Linked DNA regions of Marichromatium purpuratum 984. Each later gene encodes a partner of the first gene's protein in a complex. Links are inferred from orthologs where the notes say so. Each region holds a gene or a part of one and is shown on either strand. Other genes may lie near its edges. The genes, in order: dapF and MARPU_RS14070.

Evidence for each region.
Region 2: the proteins of dapF (region 1) and MARPU_RS14070 are in contact, whole or in part, in a solved structure (PDB 5YGU), measured with the Escherichia coli proteins. The link is inferred for Marichromatium purpuratum 984 from one-to-one orthologs.

The regions. Positions count from the first base shown.
Region 1 is NZ_CP007031.1:264,525-273,957, reverse strand. The notes cover bases 4,218-7,106. They hold dapF (diaminopimelate epimerase), read left to right. Parts: upstream 4,218-5,191; coding sequence 5,192-6,022; downstream 6,023-7,106. Other genes in these bases: xerC (tyrosine recombinase XerC), read left to right, coding at 6,733-7,106; MARPU_RS01170 (DUF484 family protein), read left to right, coding at 6,033-6,725; MARPU_RS01180 (class I SAM-dependent methyltransferase), read left to right, coding at 4,489-5,160; lysA (diaminopimelate decarboxylase), read left to right, coding at 4,218-4,492. In the rest of the region: MARPU_RS01210 (peptidylprolyl isomerase), read left to right, coding at 1-39; MARPU_RS01205 (hypothetical protein), read left to right, coding at 129-314; MARPU_RS01200 (DNA ligase), read right to left, coding at 352-1,248; MARPU_RS01195 (HDOD domain-containing protein), read left to right, coding at 1,457-2,965; LPS translocon maturation chaperone LptM, read left to right, coding at 3,034-3,222; more of lysA, read left to right, coding at 3,245-4,217; more of xerC, read left to right, coding at 7,107-7,638; MARPU_RS01160 (sulfotransferase family 2 domain-containing protein), read left to right, coding at 7,695-8,357; MARPU_RS01155 (DUF2189 domain-containing protein), read right to left, coding at 8,367-9,152. UniProt on the Escherichia coli protein: Involved in the succinylase branch of the L-lysine biosynthesis and in the biosynthesis of the pentapeptide incorporated in the peptidoglycan moiety. Catalyzes the stereoinversion of LL-2,6-diaminopimelate (L,L-DAP) to meso-diaminopimelate (meso-DAP).
Region 2 is NZ_CP007031.1:3,238,061-3,247,488, reverse strand. What follows is about bases 2,726-5,609. They hold MARPU_RS14070 (RNA pyrophosphohydrolase), read left to right. Parts: upstream 2,726-3,833; coding sequence 3,834-4,385; downstream 4,386-5,609. Other genes in these bases: ptsP (phosphoenolpyruvate--protein phosphotransferase), read left to right, coding at 4,482-5,609; MARPU_RS14075 (histidinol-phosphatase), read right to left, coding at 2,917-3,573; MARPU_RS14080 (GNAT family N-acetyltransferase), read right to left, coding at 2,726-2,799. In the rest of the region: MARPU_RS14095 (phosphatase PAP2 family protein), read right to left, coding at 1-96; MARPU_RS14090 (glycosyltransferase family 4 protein), read right to left, coding at 72-1,265; MARPU_RS14085 (lysophospholipid acyltransferase family protein), read right to left, coding at 1,269-2,021; more of MARPU_RS14080, read right to left, coding at 2,032-2,725; more of ptsP, read left to right, coding at 5,610-6,743; MARPU_RS14060 (PH domain-containing protein), read left to right, coding at 6,774-7,154; MARPU_RS14055 (cupin domain-containing protein), read left to right, coding at 7,151-7,471; MARPU_RS14050 (pilin), read right to left, coding at 7,540-7,959; MARPU_RS14045 (hypothetical protein), read left to right, coding at 8,573-9,193; MARPU_RS14040 (FAD-binding oxidoreductase), read right to left, coding at 9,204-9,428. UniProt on the Escherichia coli protein: Master regulator of 5'-end-dependent mRNA decay.

The DNA.
Region 1 (9,433 bases):
CGGACAGCGGTGATACTGGAGGACTGTCGGGCACTGTGACCCCCGGGGCGTGGTGGGCCCTTGGTCTGGTGTCCACCACCCCCACCCTTAACAACAAGCTACCAACCGACGCGAACGAGGACTCAGCCATGCGTATCCCAGACCCTCGCGACACCTTCCTCGACCCACGGCGCCAGCCGCTCGAGCAGGCACCCGAGCGCCAGCCGCGTCTGCAGACCTGGAGCGAACTCGAGACCGTGCACCCGCACGGCGCCGATCGCGAACACCCCCATGCCCGCCAGATCGAGGCGGCGATCCTGCGCACACTGCGCTAGCCTGCGATGGCGCAGGGACGCGCCCCAGTCCACACCCTCACTCCTCCGCCGTCCGCACCCGCAGATAACGCGCAAAGCGCGGAATGCCGTTACTGGTGTAGCCCTGATACCTGAAGGTCACCCAGCTGCCGACCGGCGGCGGCGCCTGCCGTTCGGCATCGCTCAGACCGCTACCGAGACGAAAGCGCCGCCCCTCGGCATCCTCCACCAGCAGCGCCCCGACCATCCCGCGCAGCCGCCCCTTGCCGGGCAGGTGGGCGATCACCCGCGCCTCGGCGTCGAGATAGGGCTTGAGCTTGAGCAGGTCATCGCCGCGCCCCGCCCGATAGGGCGCAGCGCCGCGGTGCAGCATCAGCCCCTCGCCCCCGGCGGCAACCACCTGACGCAACCGCCTCATCAAGTGTGCATGATCGCGGCCACGCCACTGCTCGATCAGCCCCAGCGACGCCGGCTGCGGCACGGCGAACAACTGGCGCAGGGCAGCCAAGCGGCCATCGAAGTCGAGTTCGCACCCGGGCAGATCGAACACCATGTAGCGCACCGCGCGCCACGCGTCCGGCTCGGGCCGTTGACGACGCACGATCCCGGACAGCCGGTCGAAGGTCCCCCGCCCCATCCACAGCTCTCCATCGAGCGCGAGTCGCGGCCAGCCGGCGGTGAAGTGCGCCGGCGCCACGATCGCCCGACCACCGCGACTGACCAGACGCTGCCCGTCCCAGTAGGCGCGCACCCCGTCGAGCTTCTCGCTGACCCAATAATCGGCGACGGGCAGGCCCCGGCGATAGACCCCGGCCAGGGTCAGCGCCGGGGGCGCCTCGCCATCGCGCTCGCCGAGCGGCACACCGGACACGCAGCCGGCAGGCCATTCGTCGGGCGCGGCGCCAACCGGTGCCGATACGAACAAGGCGACCAACAGCAGCGACAGCAAGAACATTTTTTCGTCCCCGATTCGCCCTCATGATGATCGGGACAAGGCTAGTGCAGTGCCGCTTGATACACGGTCGAATCGGACGGGCGAGCGGACACGAAGCGTGCCGCGAATACGCCATCCGCCGGAAAACCGGTAAACTGCCTCTTCATTCAGTACCGCATCGACCGGACGCACCTGGGCCAGCACGTAGCCATCCCGCCAGGAGCCTGCCTTGAACACGCAACGCACCCCGCCGAAACGCCGTCTGGCCGAATGGGTCGAGTTGATCCAGCATCGCGAGATGCCGATCTTCAACAACACCGTGCATCAGGTGTTGCGTGTCTCCGAGGACGAACTGGCGCCGGCCGCCGCCCTGGCCCAGGTGATCATGCAAGACCCCTCGCTCACCACCCGCATCCTCAAGCTCGCCAACTCCGTCTATTACAATCCGGCCGGTACCGGCTCCGGCCACACCCTCACCTCGGTCAATCGCGCCGTAGTGGTGCTCGGCTTCAATGCGGTGAGCAACATGTGCCTGGCCGCGACCCTGGTCGACGACACCATCGAGGGGGCAACCCGCGAGCGTGTCGCGCGCGAACTGGCACGCGCCCTCCACGCGGCGATCCAGGCCCGCTCGATCGCCACCGCGCGCGAGGACAAGGCGCCCGAGGAGGTCTTCATCGCCGCCCTGCTCCACCGCATCGGCGAGCTGGCCTTCTGGTGCTTCGGCGGTGAGCAGGCCGAAGCGCTCGACCAGCTCTACCGTCAGCAGCCGGCGGCGCTCCCCGAACGTGCTCAGGAGCGCATCCTCGGCTTTCGTCTCAACCAGCTCAGCGGCCAGCTGGCCAGGGTGTGGAACCTCAACGAGCTGGTGCGCGAGGCGATCGTCACCCCCAGCGTGCTCGACGAGCGGGTCCAGACCGTGGTGCTCGGTCAGCAGATCGCGCTCTGCGCCGAGGACGGCGGCTGGCACACCGAGCCAATGGAGAAACTGGTCAAGCGCGCTGCCAAGATGATCGACCAGGCGATCGGCGAAACCCACAAGATGCTGCAGCACAATGCCAGCGAAGCGGCCGAGATGGCCGCCGCCATCGGCGCCCAGATCGCCGTCCCGCACATCCCGCAACAGCAAGAGGCGTCAGACCAGCCGAGACCCGAGACGGGCAGCGAGACAGCGGCAGCGGAGGCGACGACGACAGACGCCGAGAGCACCGCCCCCGAGCCCGATGCCCAGCTCCAACTGCGCGTGCTGCGCGAACTCTCGGCACTGATCGAGAGCGGCACGGCCAGTCTCAACGAGGTGATGACCCTGGCACTCGAGGGCATCCACCGCGGCGTCGGCATGGATCGGGTGGTGTTCGCCCTGATCACCCCGGACAAGCGCACGCTCAAGGCCAGATACGCCCTCGGCAGCGAATCCGAACGGCTGCTCGCCCGCTTCCAGTTCACCCGCCTGCCGGGTCAGAACCATCCGCTGTTCACGGTCATCGAGCGCCAGCAGGCACGCTGCCTCCGTGGCGAGGCGCTCGCCGACGTACCGGCCACGGTAATCCAGGCGCTCGGTCGCACCCCCTTCATGATCGCCCCGATCGACATCGCCGGACAGGGCATCGGGCTGCTCTACGCCGACCGCGCCAGCAGCGCGCGCACCCTCACCGAGCCATTGTTCGAGGACTTCCAGCACTTCGCCAAGCAGGCCAGCCAGGGGCTGACCCTGGCGGCGCGACGGCGCGCGCGCTGACCCGCGCTCCGGGCGCTGGAATGTATACTAGAGGCCCGACTCAACCCCTTTTCGCGTGAGACGCTCCAATGCTCTGTTGGGCCCGTTATCTGTTCATCGCCATCATCCTGGTGCTCGGGACCGTCAGCATGCTCGGTGCATGCGGCCAGAAGGGCCCGCTCTACCTGCCCGAGCCGGAGCCGGCAACGCCAGCCGCCACCGGCGGAGACCTGCCCGACGTCACCGACGCCGCTGTCCCCGCCGCCGATCAGCCCTAGCCGAGCACCACATCGACGCCGCATGGATCACTTCAACTATCGAGACGACCTGCTCCACGCCGAGTCGGTCCCCCTGACCGAGATCGCCGAGCGCTTCGGCACCCCGTGTTACATCTACTCCAGGGCGACCCTGGAGCGTCACTGGCACGCCTTCGACCGCGCCTTCGCCGAGCATCCGCATCTGGTCTGCTTCGCCGTCAAGGCCAACTCCAACCTCGCCGTGCTCGACACCCTGGCGCGGCTCGGCTCGGGCTTCGACATCGTCTCGGTGGGCGAACTCGAACGCGTGCTCGCCGCCGGCGGCGACCCGTCGCGGGTGGTCTTCTCCGGGGTCGGCAAGCGCGCCGACGAGATGCGCCGTGCCCTCGAGGTCGGCATCCGCTGCTTCAACCTCGAGTCCGAGGCCGAACTCGACCGCCTCGATCAGGTCGCCGGCGAACTCGGCGTGATCGCCCCGGTGTCGCTGCGGGTCAACCCCGACGTCGACGCCCGCACCCATCCCTACATCTCCACCGGACTGCGCGAGAACAAGTTCGGCATCGACATCCGCGCCGCCGAGGCGGTCTATCGCGACGCCGCCGCACGACCCAACCTGCGGGTCACCGGCATCGACTGCCACATCGGCTCGCAGCTCACCGACCTCGCCCCCTTCATCGACGCCCTCGACCGGGTGCTCGCACTCGCCGACCGTCTCGCCGAGGCCGGTATCGCCATCGAACACCTCGATCTCGGCGGCGGGCTCGGCATCCGCTATCGCGACGAGCTGCCGCCCGACCCGGCCGCCTATGCCGCAGCCATCCGTCACCGCCTCGCCGGCAAGCCCTACGAGATCCTCATCGAGCCGGGCCGCGCCATCGCCGGCAACGCCGGCGTGCTGCTCACCCGCGTCGAGTACCTCAAGCCGACCGAGGCGCGTCACTTCGCCATCGTCGACGGCGCCATGAACGACCTGCTGCGCCCGGCGCTCTATCAGGCCGAGCAGGAGATCGTCCCGGTGCGCCTCGACCCCACGCTCGAGACCCAGCGCTACGACCTCGTCGGCCCGGTATGCGAGACCGGCGACTTCCTCGGCAAGTCGCGCCAGCTCGCCATCCGCCCCGATGATCTGCTGGCGGTGCGCGGCAGCGGCGCCTATGGCTTCACCATGAGCTCGAACTACAACAGCCGCCCGCGCGCCGCCGAGGTCATGGTCGAGGGCGACCAGGCCCACCTGGTGCGCGAGCGCGAGTCGGTCGAGTCGCTGTTCGCGGGGGAACGGAGACTGCCGTGAAGCGTCGCCCCGAGCCCGAACTGATGGACACCGAGGAGCAGGCGCAAGCCTATGCCGAGGCCGACTTCTCCGACTCCAACAGCCTGTTCATGCGTCTCCTCGCCCGTCAGGCGCGGGGCGGATTGCCGGGCTCGGCGGCGCTCGACCTCGGCTGCGGCCCGGCCGACATCGTGTTGCGCCTGCTGCGTACCTATCCGCGGCTGCACTGCGACGCGCTCGACGGCGCCGCGACCATGCTCGAACGGGCTCGCGCCATCCTCGAGGACGCCGCCGATCTCGACGGCCGCTGGCAGCTGGTGCACGACCGTCTGCCCTCGAGCCGGCTCGCAGAGCGCCGTTACGACCTGATCCTCTCCAACAGCCTGCTGCATCATCTCCACGATCCCCAGGTGCTGTGGCGGACGGTGCGCGCGCACGCCAACCCCGACGCCCTGGTGCTGGTGATGGACCTGCTGCGCCCGCCCTCGGCGGGCTGGGCCGAGGCGCTGGTCGAGACCTATGTCGCCAATGCACCCGAGGTGCTGCGCAGCGACTTCCGCAACTCGCTGTTCGCCGCCTACGAGCCGCGCGAGGTGGTCGAGCAGCTCGCCGAGGCCGGGCTCGAGGACCTCGAGGTCGGAGTGGTCAGCGACCGTCATTTGGCGGTCTGGGGACGGCTGCCGGGATGAGCCCGGCGACGCCACGCAGGAGATCGAATCGATGAAGGTCCGCTTCACCAAGATGCACGGGCTCGGCAACGACTTCGTAGTGTTCGACGCGGTGCGCCAGCGCATCACGCTCGACCCCGAACGGTTGCGCCGGCTCGCCGATCGGCGCTTCGGCGTCGGCTGCGACCAGATCCTGCTGGTCGAGCCGCCACGGCTGCCGGGCACCGAGTTCCACTACCGGATCTTCAACGCCGACGGCTCCGAGGTCGAGCAGTGCGGCAACGGCGCACGCTGCTTCGCCCGCTTCGTGCGCGAGCAGGGGCTGACCGAGCACGACGAGATCCCGGTCGGCACCGCCGCCGGGGCGATCCGGCTCCATCTCGAGGCCGACGGCCTGGTCCGGGTCAACATGGGCCGCCCCCGGCTGGCGCCGGTCGAGATCCCCTTCCAGGCCGAGCACGAGGCGCCGCTCTACGACCTCGAGGTCGCCGGCGAGCACCACCAGATCGGCGCCGTCTCCATGGGCAACCCGCACGCGGTGCTACTGGTCGAGGACGTCGAGACCGCGCCGGTGGCGAGTCTCGGGCCGGCGATCGAGCACCACCCACGCTTCCCGCAGCGGGTCAACGTCGGCTTCATGCAACGGCTCGCCGGCGACGCAATCCGTCTGCGGGTGCACGAGCGCGGTGCCGGCGAGACCCTGGCCTGCGGCACCGGTGCCTGCGCCGCAGTGGTCAGTGGGCGGCTACGCGGTCTGCTCGATGAGCGCGTACGCGTCGACCTGCCGGGCGGAGGGCTTATAATCGACTGGCGCAGCCCGGATGACGTCGTCTGGATGACCGGGCCTGCCGAATCAGTGTTCCACGGGGAGATCGTTCTATGAGGGGTCAATCGTGATCACACAGGCAGAGCAGCCCGAGACCAGGGACGAGGCGCTGGAGGCTACGGTCGCCGCCTATCTGCAGCGCCATCCCGACTTCTTCGAGCACCACCCGGAGATCCTCATCACGCTGCGGATCCCGCATCCCACCGGCGACGCCGTCTCGCTGATCGAGCGCCAGGTGCGGGCGCTGCGCCAGGAACTCGACACCGAGCGCCAGCGTCTCGGCCAGCTCATCGCCCGCGCCCGCGAGTACGAGTCGCTGTCGACCCGATTGCACGCGCTGGTGCTGAAGCTGATCGCGATCAACGACCCCGAGCAACTGTGCGAGCGCCTGCGCGAGACGCTGTTGCAGGAGTTCCGCGCCGATGCCGTCACCCTGCGACTCTTCCCGCTCGACCCCGAAGCGGCCACCACCGACCCGCTCACCGCCGCCTTCAAGGACTTCCTCGCACGCAAGCACGCGCTCTGCGGGCCACTCGGCGCCGACAAGGCCGAGGTGCTGTTCGGCGAGGCCGCAGCGAGCGTGCGCACTGCCGCCCTGGTCCCCATCCGCACTGCGGAGCGCTCCGGCGTGCTCGCCATCGGCAGCAGCGACCCCGAGCGCTTCCGCCCCGAGCTTGGCACCGACCTGCTCGACCGGCTCGGCGAGATCATCGCCCACAAGCTGAACGCGGTCACCATCGAACGCTGCGGACGGGACTGACTCGCACATGGCCGGCGAGACCTCCGCCCAGCTGCTCGCGCGCTTTCTCGACCACCTCGCCCACGAGCGGCGGCTGGCACCGCTGACCGTCGCCAACTATCGCCGCGACCTCGAGCGTCTCCTCGCCTGGCTGGAGGCCCACGCCGAGGTGACGATCGAGACCATCGACGGCGAGACGGTGCAGCGCTATATCGGCGCGCGTCATCGCGACGGCATCGGCGGGCGCACCCTGCAGCGCGAACTCTCCAGCCTGCGCGCCTTCTATCGCTGGCTGCTGCGCGAGGAGCTGGTCACCGCCAGCCCGGCGCTCGACATCCGCGCCCCCAAGACCCCGCGCAAGCTGCCCAGGACGCTGGAGGCCGATCAGCTCTGCGCGGTGCTCGACCGTCCCCGCGAGGAGGTGCTGGAGATCCGCGACGGGGCGATGATCGAACTCTTCTACTCCGCCGGACTGCGTCTCTCCGAGTTGGTCGCGCTGGATCTCACCGAGGTACCGCTGGAGGTCGACGAGCTGGAGGTCGTCGGCAAGGGCGCCAAGACCCGGCGCGTGCCGGTCGGGCGCAAGGCGCGCGAGGCGCTGCGCCAGTGGCGACTGCTGCGTCCCTTCGTCGCCGCGCCCGAAGAGCCGGCGCTGTTCGTCAGCCTGCGCGGCACCCGCATCCACCCGCGCACCGTCCAGGCGCGGCTGACGCAGTGGGCCCAGGTCCAGGGGCTGGCCCAGGGGCTGCATCCGCACATGTTGCGCCACAGCTTCGCCACCCATCTGCTGGAGTCCTCGGCCGATCTACGCGCCGTCCAGGAACTGCTCGGTCACGCCGACATCGGTACCACCCAGATCTACACCCATCTCGACTTCCAGCACCTCGCCCAGGTCTACGACCAGGCCCATCCGCGCGCCAAGCGCCGGCGCTGACCGCCCGCGACAATGCCGGCGGCCACGCCACCCGCACCACCATCCCAGGGACCCCCATGCTGCTCTCGCCCCGCTATCGCTTTCTCTTCGTCCACATCGCCAAGACCGGCGGCACCAGCGTGCGCGCCGCGCTCCAGGGGCTGCGCTGGCGCGATCCCTGGTACTACCCGATGTTCCTGTGCAGCCGCATGAGCCATCTCAGCGGTCATCGCATCGGCACCAAGCTGCCGCGCCACGCCAAGGCGGTGCTCGCCCAGGAGCTGCTGCCGCGTCCCTTCTACGACTCGCTGTTCAAGTTCGCCTTCGTGCGCAACCCCTGGGACCTGCAAGTCAGCTCCTTCCATCACATCCGTCGCGAGCGTCCGCACTATCTCGGCGGCCACCAGGAGTTCGCCGACTTCCTGCGCTGGAAGCTCGACCCCGAGCGTCCCTACCAATACCACGTCGACACCTCGATCACCCGCCAGAGCGACTATCTGGTCGACCTCCACGGCGAGGTCATCGTCGACTTCATCGGCCGCTACGAACAACTCCACGACGACTTCGCCACCGTCTGCGCGCGCATCGGCATCACCCAGCCGGCTCTCCCTCACGCGCGCAAGGCGACCGATCGCAAGCGCGACTATCGCAGCTATTACGACGACGACACCGCCGAGCTGGTAGCGCGTCACTTCGCCCGCGACATCAAGCTGCTCGACTACCGCTTCGACCCGGACTGAGCACCCGGCTCAGTCGCGCGGCACCAGATCACGATAGGCGTGCCAGGTGGCGTGCCCGACCAGCGGCACGGCGACGAACAGCCCGAGCAGCAGACTCGCCAGCCCGAGCCCGACGATCACCACGATCAGCCCCGCCCACAGCAGCATCGGCGCCCAGTTGACCCGCACCGCGGCGAAGCTGGTACGCGCGGCGGTGAAGGCATCGACCGGGCGGTCGATCAGCATCGGCACCGTCACTGCCGCGATGCAGAAGGCCGCGGCCGCGAACACCGCCCCCACCGCGACCAGCACCGCCACCAGCCCGAGATGCTCGCCGGAGAGGAAGACCACGGCGACGAAGCGCTCCCAGCTCGGCAACGGATCGGTGAACAGCATGATGAACAGGAACACGGTGGCGAGGATCCACAGCTGCAGGATCATCAGCAGGAAACCGGTGGCGATGCCCAACTGCCCCTGGTTGCGGCGAAAGGCCTCGAGCGCCTGACAGCGTTCGAGCGACTCGCCGACCTCGAGGTGCGCGCTCATCTGATAGAGCCCGATGGCCAACAGCGGCGCGATCAGATAGAAGGCGGCGAGCAGGAAGGGCACCAGGAAGGCGAAGCGCCCGAGCGCCAGCGGCACGGTGATCGCCAGGCTGATCAGCACGATCCCGGCACCATAGCGCAGGCTGTAGCCGGGGGCGGCGCGCAGATCGCGCCAACCGGCGCGCAACCACCGCAAGGGCTGCCCCGGGGCGACCCGGTTGACCCCGGGCGGCGGACGGACGGCGGACTCGGACGAGGTGGACGGCTGCATGCGGGCATTCCTCCGCGCTGGTTCGACCCCCCGATAGCTGGTGGCGGAAGCGCCGAGCGCAACAGGGTTAGGTCAGCTGCCAGCCGCCAGTGGTGGCCGATCCTCGACGGCTGGAGGCTGGCGGCCAGGACGTTGAACCGCAAAGTCACAAAGCGCGCCAAGGATCTCAAAAGCGGCCTGTCGTCAGCGCTCAATCGATGACGGACACGCACAGGTCGTGAGGTCAAACAGCAAGAGGACACCGCAGCACAATTCACCTTCGCGTTCTTTGCGGCTTTGCG
Region 2 (9,428 bases), 3.0 Mb from region 1 along the record:
GAAGCTGCGCTGGATCCACTGCCGCCGGCTCGGGCGGCTGCAGGCTCGGCAGAGCGTCGACTCCAGGTCGTTCAGGTGTTGTAGCCACATCTGCATGACAAGTCTCCGCTGCGACGCTGTCGATGGATGACTTCGATCAGTCGCTCCTCGAGTCCCTCGAGGACGCGTCCCCAACTCATGCCCTCGGCGTCGTGACGGGCCGCCTCGCCCATCCGGCGCAGTCGCGCGCGATCGCTTGCCGCCTCGCGTGCGGCCCGGAGGTAGTCGTCGCGCTCGCCTAACGGCACTGTAACGCCGTTTCGCCAGGGGTCAATGTATGTGTGTGCGGCGGCGTCGTCGTAGGCGATCACCGCCAGGCCGCTGGCCATTGCCTCGGTGACCACGTTGCCGAAGGTCTCGGTCTCGCTGGGGAACAGGAACAGGTCGCCCGAGGCATAGTGGGCCGAGAGCGCCTGGCCGGTCTTCGCCCCGGTGCAGACATAGTCGGGGGCGCTGCGGCGCAGCTGCGCCAGCTCCGGTCCGTCGCCGACGAGCACGAAGCGCGCGCCCGGGTGCTCAGTGCGGATCGCCTCGAAGGCGGCGCAGGCCAGCTCGAGGTTCTTCTCCGCGGCGATCCGCCCGACATAGAGCACCGCCAGGTCGTCCGTCTCGCAGCCCCAGGCGCGGCGCAGCGCCGGGTCACGCCAGCGCGGCGAGAAGCGCTCGATGTCGACCCCGCGCCCGAACACCTGGACATTGGTGAAACCGGAGACGGTGAGCGTCTCGCGCAGCGCCTCGGTGGGCACCAGGGTGGCCTGCGAGCGGTTGTGGAAACGGCGCAGCGTGGCGACGATCGGGCGGGTGAGCATGCCCAGCCCATAGTGCTGGCTGTATTGGTGGAACTGGGTGTGGAAGCCGGTGACCGTTGCGACCCCGAGCGAACGTGCCGCGGCGAGCGCGGCGTGCCCGAGTGGTCCCTGGGTGGCGATATAGACCAGGTCCGGGCGGGTGCGGCGCCACAATCGGCGCAGCCGCCAGTAGACCGGCAGACCGAAGCGCAGCCCGCGATAGCCGGGGATCGGCAGTCCGGGGACCACGATCTCGATCGGGGTTGCGCCCGACTCGTCGCGCTGGCGCGGACGTACCACCCTGACCCGGTGACCGCGCGCTGTCAGTCCCTCGGCGAGGTGGCGCATGGTGTGCGCCACGCCGTTGATCTCCGGGGGGTAGGTCTCGGTGACGATGGCGACACTCAACACGGTGGGCCGGGGGGCGGTGGTGTTCATGGCTCAGGCGGCTTCGGGCTGCAGGTCCAGTGATCGGGCGATGGCCGTGCGGGTCTGCGCGGCCAGTTCGTGACGTCTTGCGCTCGGCGCCGGCGCCAGTGGCGCCAGACACTCGATCCTGACCCGCAGCGCCGGGTGACGCACGATGCGCAGCAGGCTGAGGACCAGGTTGTCGTCGTCGGTATAGGCGGCGGCCCGTTCCGGCGCTGGATGATCGGCGTACTGGTAGCGGATGGCTACCGGTTGGACCCGGGTGCCGGGGATCTGGGCGAGGGCGAACAGCCGCGGGTGGAAGCGGCGCAGTCCCTGGCCGTCGCTGGTGGTGCCCTCGGGGAAGATCACCACCGCGCGCCCGCCGCGCAGGTCATCGGCGATGCCTTGCATCACCTGTTCGGTCTGGTGGGCGCCACGGACGATGAAATGGGTGCCGGCGAGGTGCGCCAGCCAGCCGATCAACGGCCAGCGCCGCACCTCGGACTTCGACAGGAAACCCAGTTCGCCTTGGGCGCCGAGCACCGGTACGTCGAGCCAGGAGACATGGTTGGCGACCACCAGCGCGCCCGGTGCCACCCGGCCGCTGACCTCCAGGGTCAGGCCGAGCACCCGGCACAGTCGCCGGTTCCACCAACGCACCGCGCGCGCGGTCCAGGCCGGTGGGTGGCCGAGGCGATCGAGTAGATGGATCCAAAGACCGATCATGGTTCCGGTGAGCAGGTGCTCGACCAGGCGCAGCAGGCGCCAGCCGGTCGTCAGCACGCCGGCCCGTTCAGGATTGCGCGGCGCGTTCGAGGAAGTGTCTGGAGTAGCTTGGGTTGAGTTCATCGACATTGAGCAGCATCAGTACGTCCGCGACGCCGAAGTCGGGGTCGCGGCAGGGTTCGCCGCATGCCTTGGCGCCGAGCCTGACATAGGCGCGCAGCAGCGCCGGCAGCGGGGCGTCGAGGTTGTCGTCCGAGGCGTGTTCGGTGTGCAGCGGCGCGCGCGGGGTGACTCGCAGCGTCTCCGGCGCCAGCGCCTGGCGGCGCAGCCGGTTCATGATCGCCGCCGCCTGCAGGTCGTGCTCGCCGAGCGGCACGCTGGCGCAGCCGAACAGATAGTCCACCCCATGGAGATGGATGAAGCCGGCCAGTCCCGACCACAACACCGCGATCGCCGGACCCTGGCGATAGGCCGGGTCGATGCAGGTACGCCCGATCTCGAGCTTGCGCCCGGGCAGCGCCAGTACCGCATCGAGTCGGAACTCGCCCTCGGAGTAGAAACGTCCGAGCCGGGCCGCCTGGTTGTCGAGCAACAGTCGGGTGCAGCCGATGATGCGTCCGCTGCGCCCCTCGCGGACCAGCAGATGCTGGCAATAGGCATCGAAGGCATCCTCGTCGAGCCCCGGGGTGAGGCTGTCGAGCGTCGCCCCCATCTCGCCGGCGAACACCCGATGACGCAGGGCCAGGGCCTCGCGGACTTCTTGCGTGGACGAGGCCAGTTCGACGTAGAGACGTTCGGTGCGCTTGACGACCGACGCAGACGCGGATGCGACCATTGCAGACCCTCTGCTGTTTCCCTGATTGACTGAGAGGCTGATGGTAGGTCGCGACTGTTGCGGGGCGGTGTGGGTGAGATGACGCCAGCATGAAGACCGCCGGACGACGTCGGGGGATCAGGCGCGCAGCGAGATCACCGGCCAGCCGCGGGCCTCGGCGGTGGCGCGCAGTTGCGGGTCGGGATCGACCGCGACCGGGTGCGCGACCCGCTCGAGCAGCGGCAGGTCGTTGTGCGAGTCGCTGTAGAAGTGGCTGCCGGCGAGGTCGCGGTCGTGCTCGGCGAGCCAGGCGGCGAGTCGCTCGACCTTGCCCTCGCGAAAGGTCGGGGTGCCCTCGACCTCGCCGGTATAGCGCCCGTCACGCTCGGCCGGCAGGGTGGCGAGCAGGTGCGGGATGTCGAAGCGCGCGGCGATCGGCGCGGTGATGAAGGCGTTGGTGGCGGTGATGATCATTGGGGTGTCGCCGGCGTCGCGGTGACGCGCGATCAACGCATGCGCCTGCTCGAGCATGATCGGGGCGATGCAGGTCTCGAGGAAGTCGGCGCGCAGCGCCTCGAGGCGTTCGCGCGGCAGCTCGCTCAAGGGCCGCAGCGTGAAGCGCAGGAAGGCGTCGATGTCGAGCGTGCCGTTGCGGTAGTCGTGGTAGAAGCGGGTATTCTCACGGGCGTAGTGCTCGCCGTCGACGATGCCCTGGGAGACCAGGTACTCGCCCCAGAGGTGATCGGAGTCCCCGGCGAGCAGGGTGTTGTCGAGATCGAAGATCGCTAGTGGCATCGGGCGGTGAATCCTGATGGCTGTTGGTGTGGATGGGTTGGGCGGGCGGCGGGAGAGGGGGCGCTCCTTGGGCGCGAGCCCGCCGCTCGATGGTCCGGGATTCCCCGGATCCTTGCAAGCACGCGCCGCGCCAGTGCCGGGAGGCGGTGCGCGGTATACGGGAAAGCCCTTGGTTTGCAGACGCTTACTCGGGTCTTCGCTTGCCGCTATCAACGGGGTATGGAAGAATGCGAAGGCGCGATCCAGTGGGACAGAGTGACGTGATCGATCACGACGGCTTCAGACCGAACGTAGGCATCATCCTGAGCAATCGGGAGCGCCGTCTATTCTGGGGCCGGCGGATCGGACAGAACGCCTGGCAGTTCCCGCAGGGCGGCATCCGCTCCGACGAGACCCCCGAGCAGGCGATGTTCCGTGAACTCCAGGAGGAGGTCGGGCTCGACCACGACCAGGTCACCATCCTCGGCAGTACCCGTGGCTGGTTGCGCTACCACCTCCCCAAGCGCTACATCCGCCGTCACTGCGGCCCGACCTGCATCGGTCAGAAGCAGGTGTGGTTCATGCTCCGCGTCGACTGCGACGAGGGCGCTTTCCGCCTCGATCATTCAGACAAGCCCGAGTTCGACGCCTGGCGCTGGGTCCGTTACTGGCAGCCGCTCAGCGAGGTCGTCTACTTCAAGCGTCACGTCTATCTGCAGGCGCTCGAGGAGCTTGCCCCCGCGCTCTATCCCGAGGGCGCGCCGACCCGCGAGCTGCGTCAGCGACCGCGCCAGTCGGCCGGCGGCGCGCTGCTGCGTCAGCGGCGCCGCTGAGTCGACTGCGGCATGGCCGGAGGTCTCTGTAACCCCGGCCGACGGCTCTGCCGACCCACATTCATCCATCCATCTCTCTAGAGTCCCGCTCCCTCTATGCTCGAAGCCCTGCGCCGCATCGTCCAGGAAGTCAACAACGCCCGGGATCTCGAACAGGCGCTGGCGATCATCGTACAGCGGGTCAAACTGGCCGTCGGGGCCGACGTCTGTTCGGTCTATCTCAACGACTTCGACAAGCGTCATCACGTGCTCCAGGCCAGCGACGGGCTGCGTGCCGCGGCGGTCGGTCGGGTGCGCCTGGAGATGGGCCGCGGGCTGATCGGTCTGGTCAGCGAGCGCGCCGAGCCGATCAACCTCGACGACGCCTTCACCCACCCGCGCTACCAGTGCATCACCGACACCGGCGAGACCAGCTATCACGGCTTCCTCGGCGCCCCGATCATCCAGAACCGCAAGGTGCTCGGGGTGCTGGTGCTGCGCCAGCGCGACAAGCGTCACTTCGACGATGCCGAGGTCACCTTCGTCGTCACCCTGGCCTCGCAGCTCGCCGGCGCTATCACCTTCGCCCGCACCAGTGGAGAACTGGCGCGGCTGCAGGACGACGGCATCCCGCAGCGCTTCCTGCCCGGACTGGCCGCCTCGCCGGGGGTCGGCATGGGGCAGGCGGTGGTGGTCTACCCGCCCGCTGATCTCGACGCCGTGCCCGATCGCGTCCCCGAGGACGTCGAGGGCGAGATCGACCACTTCCGCGAGTCGCTCGATCAGGTCGCGGCCGACCTCGACCGCTTCGCCAGCCACAGCCACAGCCATCTCGGCGCCGAGGACATGGCGCTGTTCGACGCCTGGCGACTGATGCTCGAGAGCGACACCCTGGTCGACGGTACCCTCGGGCGCATCCGTGCCGGCAACTGGGCGCCGGGCGCGCTGCGCGAGACCATCGCCGATCACACCCGGGTGTTCGACGAAATGGATGACGCCTATCTGCGCGAGCGCGCCTCGGACATCCGCGACCTCGGGCGCTGCATCCTCATGCACCTGCAGAACCGCACCGTCGACCCCTTGCGTCATGCCGAGCAGACCATCCTCGTCGGCGAGGAGATCAGCGCGCTGCAGATCGCCGAGGTGCCGCGCGAGCGCCTCGCCGGCATCGTCTCGACGCGGGGCTCGGGTTCGTCGCACGTCGGCATCCTCGCCCGCAGCATGGGCATCCCGGCGGCGATGGGGGTCTCCGACCTGCCGGTGAGCCGGGTCGAGGGGCGCGAGATGATCGTCGACGGCTATCGCGGTCGCGTCTATGTCTCGCCGACGCCGGCGGTGCGCACCGAGTACCTGCGCCTGGCCGAGGACGACGTCGCCCTTACCAAGGAGCTCAAGGCGCTCTGTCACCTCCCGGCCGAGACCACCGACGGTTATCAGGTGCCGCTCTATCTCAACACCGGTCTGGTCTCCGAGAGCCGTCCGCTGGGCATCGAGGAGTCGGCCGGGGTCGGGCTCTACCGCACCGAGCTACCCTTCCTGGTGCGTGACAGCTTCCCCGGCGAGGCGGCGCAGATGGCCAACTACCGTCAGGTGCTGGAGCTGTTCGCGCCGCGCCCGGTGACCATCCGCACCCTCGACATCGGCGGCGACAAGCCGCTGCCCTATTTCCCGATGCAGGAGGGCAACCCCTTCCTCGGCTGGCGCGGGGTGCGCATCACCCTCGATCACCCCGAGATCTTCCTCGCCCAGGTGCGCGCCATCCTGCGCGCCGCCGTCGGGCTCGACAACCTGCAGCTGCTGCTGCCGATGATCAGCACCATCACCGAGCTGGAGGATGCGCTGCAGCTCATCCATCGCGCCCACGACGAGCTGCGCGAGGAGGGCTATCAGGTGCGGATGCCGCCGGTGGGGGTGATGATCGAGGTGCCGGCGGCGGTCTATCTGATCGACTCGCTGGCGCGCCGGGTCGACTTCCTCTCGGTCGGCACCAACGACCTCACCCAGTACCTGCTCGCGGTCGATCGCAACAACCCGCACGTGGCCGAGCTGTATGACGAATTCCACCCGGCGGTGCTGCGCGCACTGATGCAGATCGTCTCCGGCGCGCGGGTGCACGGGCGCGAGGTCAGCGTCTGTGGCGAGATGGCCGGCGACCCGCTGGCGATCTTCCTGCTGCTTGGCATGGGCGTGCACAGCCTGAGCATGGGCGCGGGCAGTCTGTTGCGGGTCAAGCGGGTGATCCGCAGCATCAGTCGTGCACGCGCACGCGAGGTGTTGCAGATGGCGCTGCAGTGCGAGGACGGCGCCTCGGTGCGCCGGCTGCTGCTCGGCGAACTCGAATCCATGGGGCTCGGCGCGCTGGTGCGTCCGGGTCGGTAGGCATATCCGCAGGAAAGGGGAGGTCAGATCATGGGGCTGTTGAGTGCCATCACCGGCAATGCCGCCAGTCGCGATGCCGAGGCCGTCGGCGAGGAGCTGGCACCGATCCTCGCCGACGGGGAGCGGGTCGAACTGGCCTTCCAGCTGGTGCGCGACCAGTTCGTCTTCACCAACGCGCGGTTGATCCTGATCGACAAGCAGGGACTGACCGGGCGCAAGGTCGAGTATCAGTCGATCCCCTATCGCTCGATCACCCGCTTCGCGGTCGAGACCGCCGGCCACTTCGACCTCGACGCCGAGTTCAAGCTGTGGATCGGCAGCGACCCCACGCCGCTGGTGCGCGAGATCCGCGGTGGCGAGAACGTCGCCGCGATCCAGCGCGCGCTGGCGACCATGGTGCTCGGCGGGTGAGCGGCGCGGGCAACCTGCTCGAGCACCTGCGGGTTCCTGCCGAGGGCGAGCGTTTCGAGACCCTGTTCGCCCGTCCCGGGGCGCGTATCGAGCGTATCGTCAGCAGCGCCACCCCGGAGCCGCTCGACTACGATCAGCCGCACGACGAGTGGGTCTGTCTGCTCCAGGGTGAGGCCGTGCTGTGGATCGACGGCGAACGGGTGCGGCTGCGTGCCGGTGACTACCGGCTGATCCCCGCCCAGACCCCGCACCGGGTCGAGTTTACTTCGGCGGATCCGGCCTGTGTGTGGTTGGCGGTTCACGTCGGGACGCCCTGAAAGGCGCGCCCCGGCCTGACGCCGGGGCCGCGCTGACTCGCTCTGTCTCGACGAGCCTGTCACCAGGCTTAGGAGGAGGCCGGGCAGCCCTTGGTGGCGAACTTCTTGTCGCCGTCGAACGCGCAGGTCCACTCCCCGTCGGTACTCCGGGTCCAAGTGATCTTCTTCCCGATGATCTTGGGGTTGCCGGTCAGGGTGCAGACGATGGTCCCGGCGCCCGTATTGTCGACGTTCGCCGTGACGTTGCAGCTCGATGTGGCGGCCTTGAGACCGAGGTCGGTGACCGCGTTGTAATCAGCGGTTCGTCCCTCGTTGACCATCAGCTCCATCTCGGTTTTTCCGGGGGTGATCTCGGCAAGCCCCGCCGCGACCTGGGATTTGGCAACATAGTCCTGATAGGCGGGCATGGCAATCGCTGCCAATACGCCAATGATCGCCACGACGATCATCAGCTCGATGAGCGTGAATCCCGATTGCTGTCTTTTCATTCCTGCTCTCCGTTCTATGGATTGAGTTCGCTCTGCGATGCGTGCTCGACAAGCCTTGGCATCTGCTCCATGCAAGACAACTTTCGGGCCACTTCCAATGGCGATTTAAACGACTGATTGTGTGTGTTCGTCGCTTGGTTTGTCATCGCTCTCGGATGTGACGATGTGACGATGTCTGTGTTCGGAGTGAGACAGACGAGCCGCCGTCATTGTTCATGTCCAGGAAATTCAAATGGCTTGATCGGTTTGGCCGGCGAATTCTTGATGATCGCGTTTGCTTTTTCATTGGAATAGTTTGTTTTTAACCTTGATGGTTGTTTTGGGCGCGTTGCTTCGTTATTGTGATTTTGTTTTCTTTTACATTGTTTCGCTTTTCTTCATGCCTTTCTTGGGTTTGATGTGCCGATGGCTTCTTGGGGCGACCGCCCATCACTATCGGTGACGAGGTTTTGAGGTTTTCCAGGACCGCTTCTGTCACGGTTCAAAGGTGTGACATGAGGTTTTGTCGCTATTGCGAGGTGTGACTCCGATGGTGAGTTGGCGCCCCTCTGTGTCGGCGATTTAAACTAATCGCCCTGTATTGAATTGAGGTGTTGGAGGGGTCGTGCCGTCGGTGTGTCTGGATACCGCGAGCGCCATTACCGGACTGACCAAGCGCACCCTGTGGCGCTATATCCAGGACGGACGCTTGCATGCGATTCGCGAGGGACGGGGGCGACGCACCTCGGTGCCCCTGGCTGAGGTGCTGGCCCTGACCGACCGCGTGCTCGATGCGGAGGCCCGGGCGCTGGTGCTGGCCGCCGACCGTGGGGATGCCGAGGCGCAGTGCGACCTGGCGCTGCGGCTGCTCGAACTCGAGCGCCTGGGGAGCGCGCGCGAGTGGTTCGCCCGCTCGGCGCGTGCCGGATATGCCGATGCGATGTGCTGGCTGGCGCGGGATCTGTTGGTCGGGCGTTGCGGCGAACGCGATGACGCCGGCGGGGTGCTGTGGCTGAGTCAGGCCGCGGCCTGTGGTTCGCCACTGGCCGAGGCGTTGTTGATCGAGCTGCACGGTGCGGTCTGTCGCAAGGCGCGCGCCGCGGCAGATCTCGAGACCCTGGAGACGCGTCTCGATGCCGTCGAGCGCGAGTTGTTGCTGCGGGCCTTGAACGAGACCGGCGAGGCGGCGGCCGCAGACACGGACGGCGAGGGCGACATCGACCGTGTCGCGACCTCACCGACCGAGGAGGTCTGAACGCTCTCGCTCAGTCGACGGGCGGCAGCCCCTTGTCGGGGTTGAGGATGCCGGCGGGGTCGAAGACCTGCTTGATCTCGCGCATCAGCGCGAGCGCCACCGGATCGAGTTCGCGGTCGACGAAGTCGCGCTTCTCCAGCCCCACCCCGTGCTCGCCCGAGAGGGTGCCGTCGAGCCCGATCACCAGCGCGAAGACCGCGTCCAGACAGGTTGCGGCGCGGGCGACCTCGTCGGG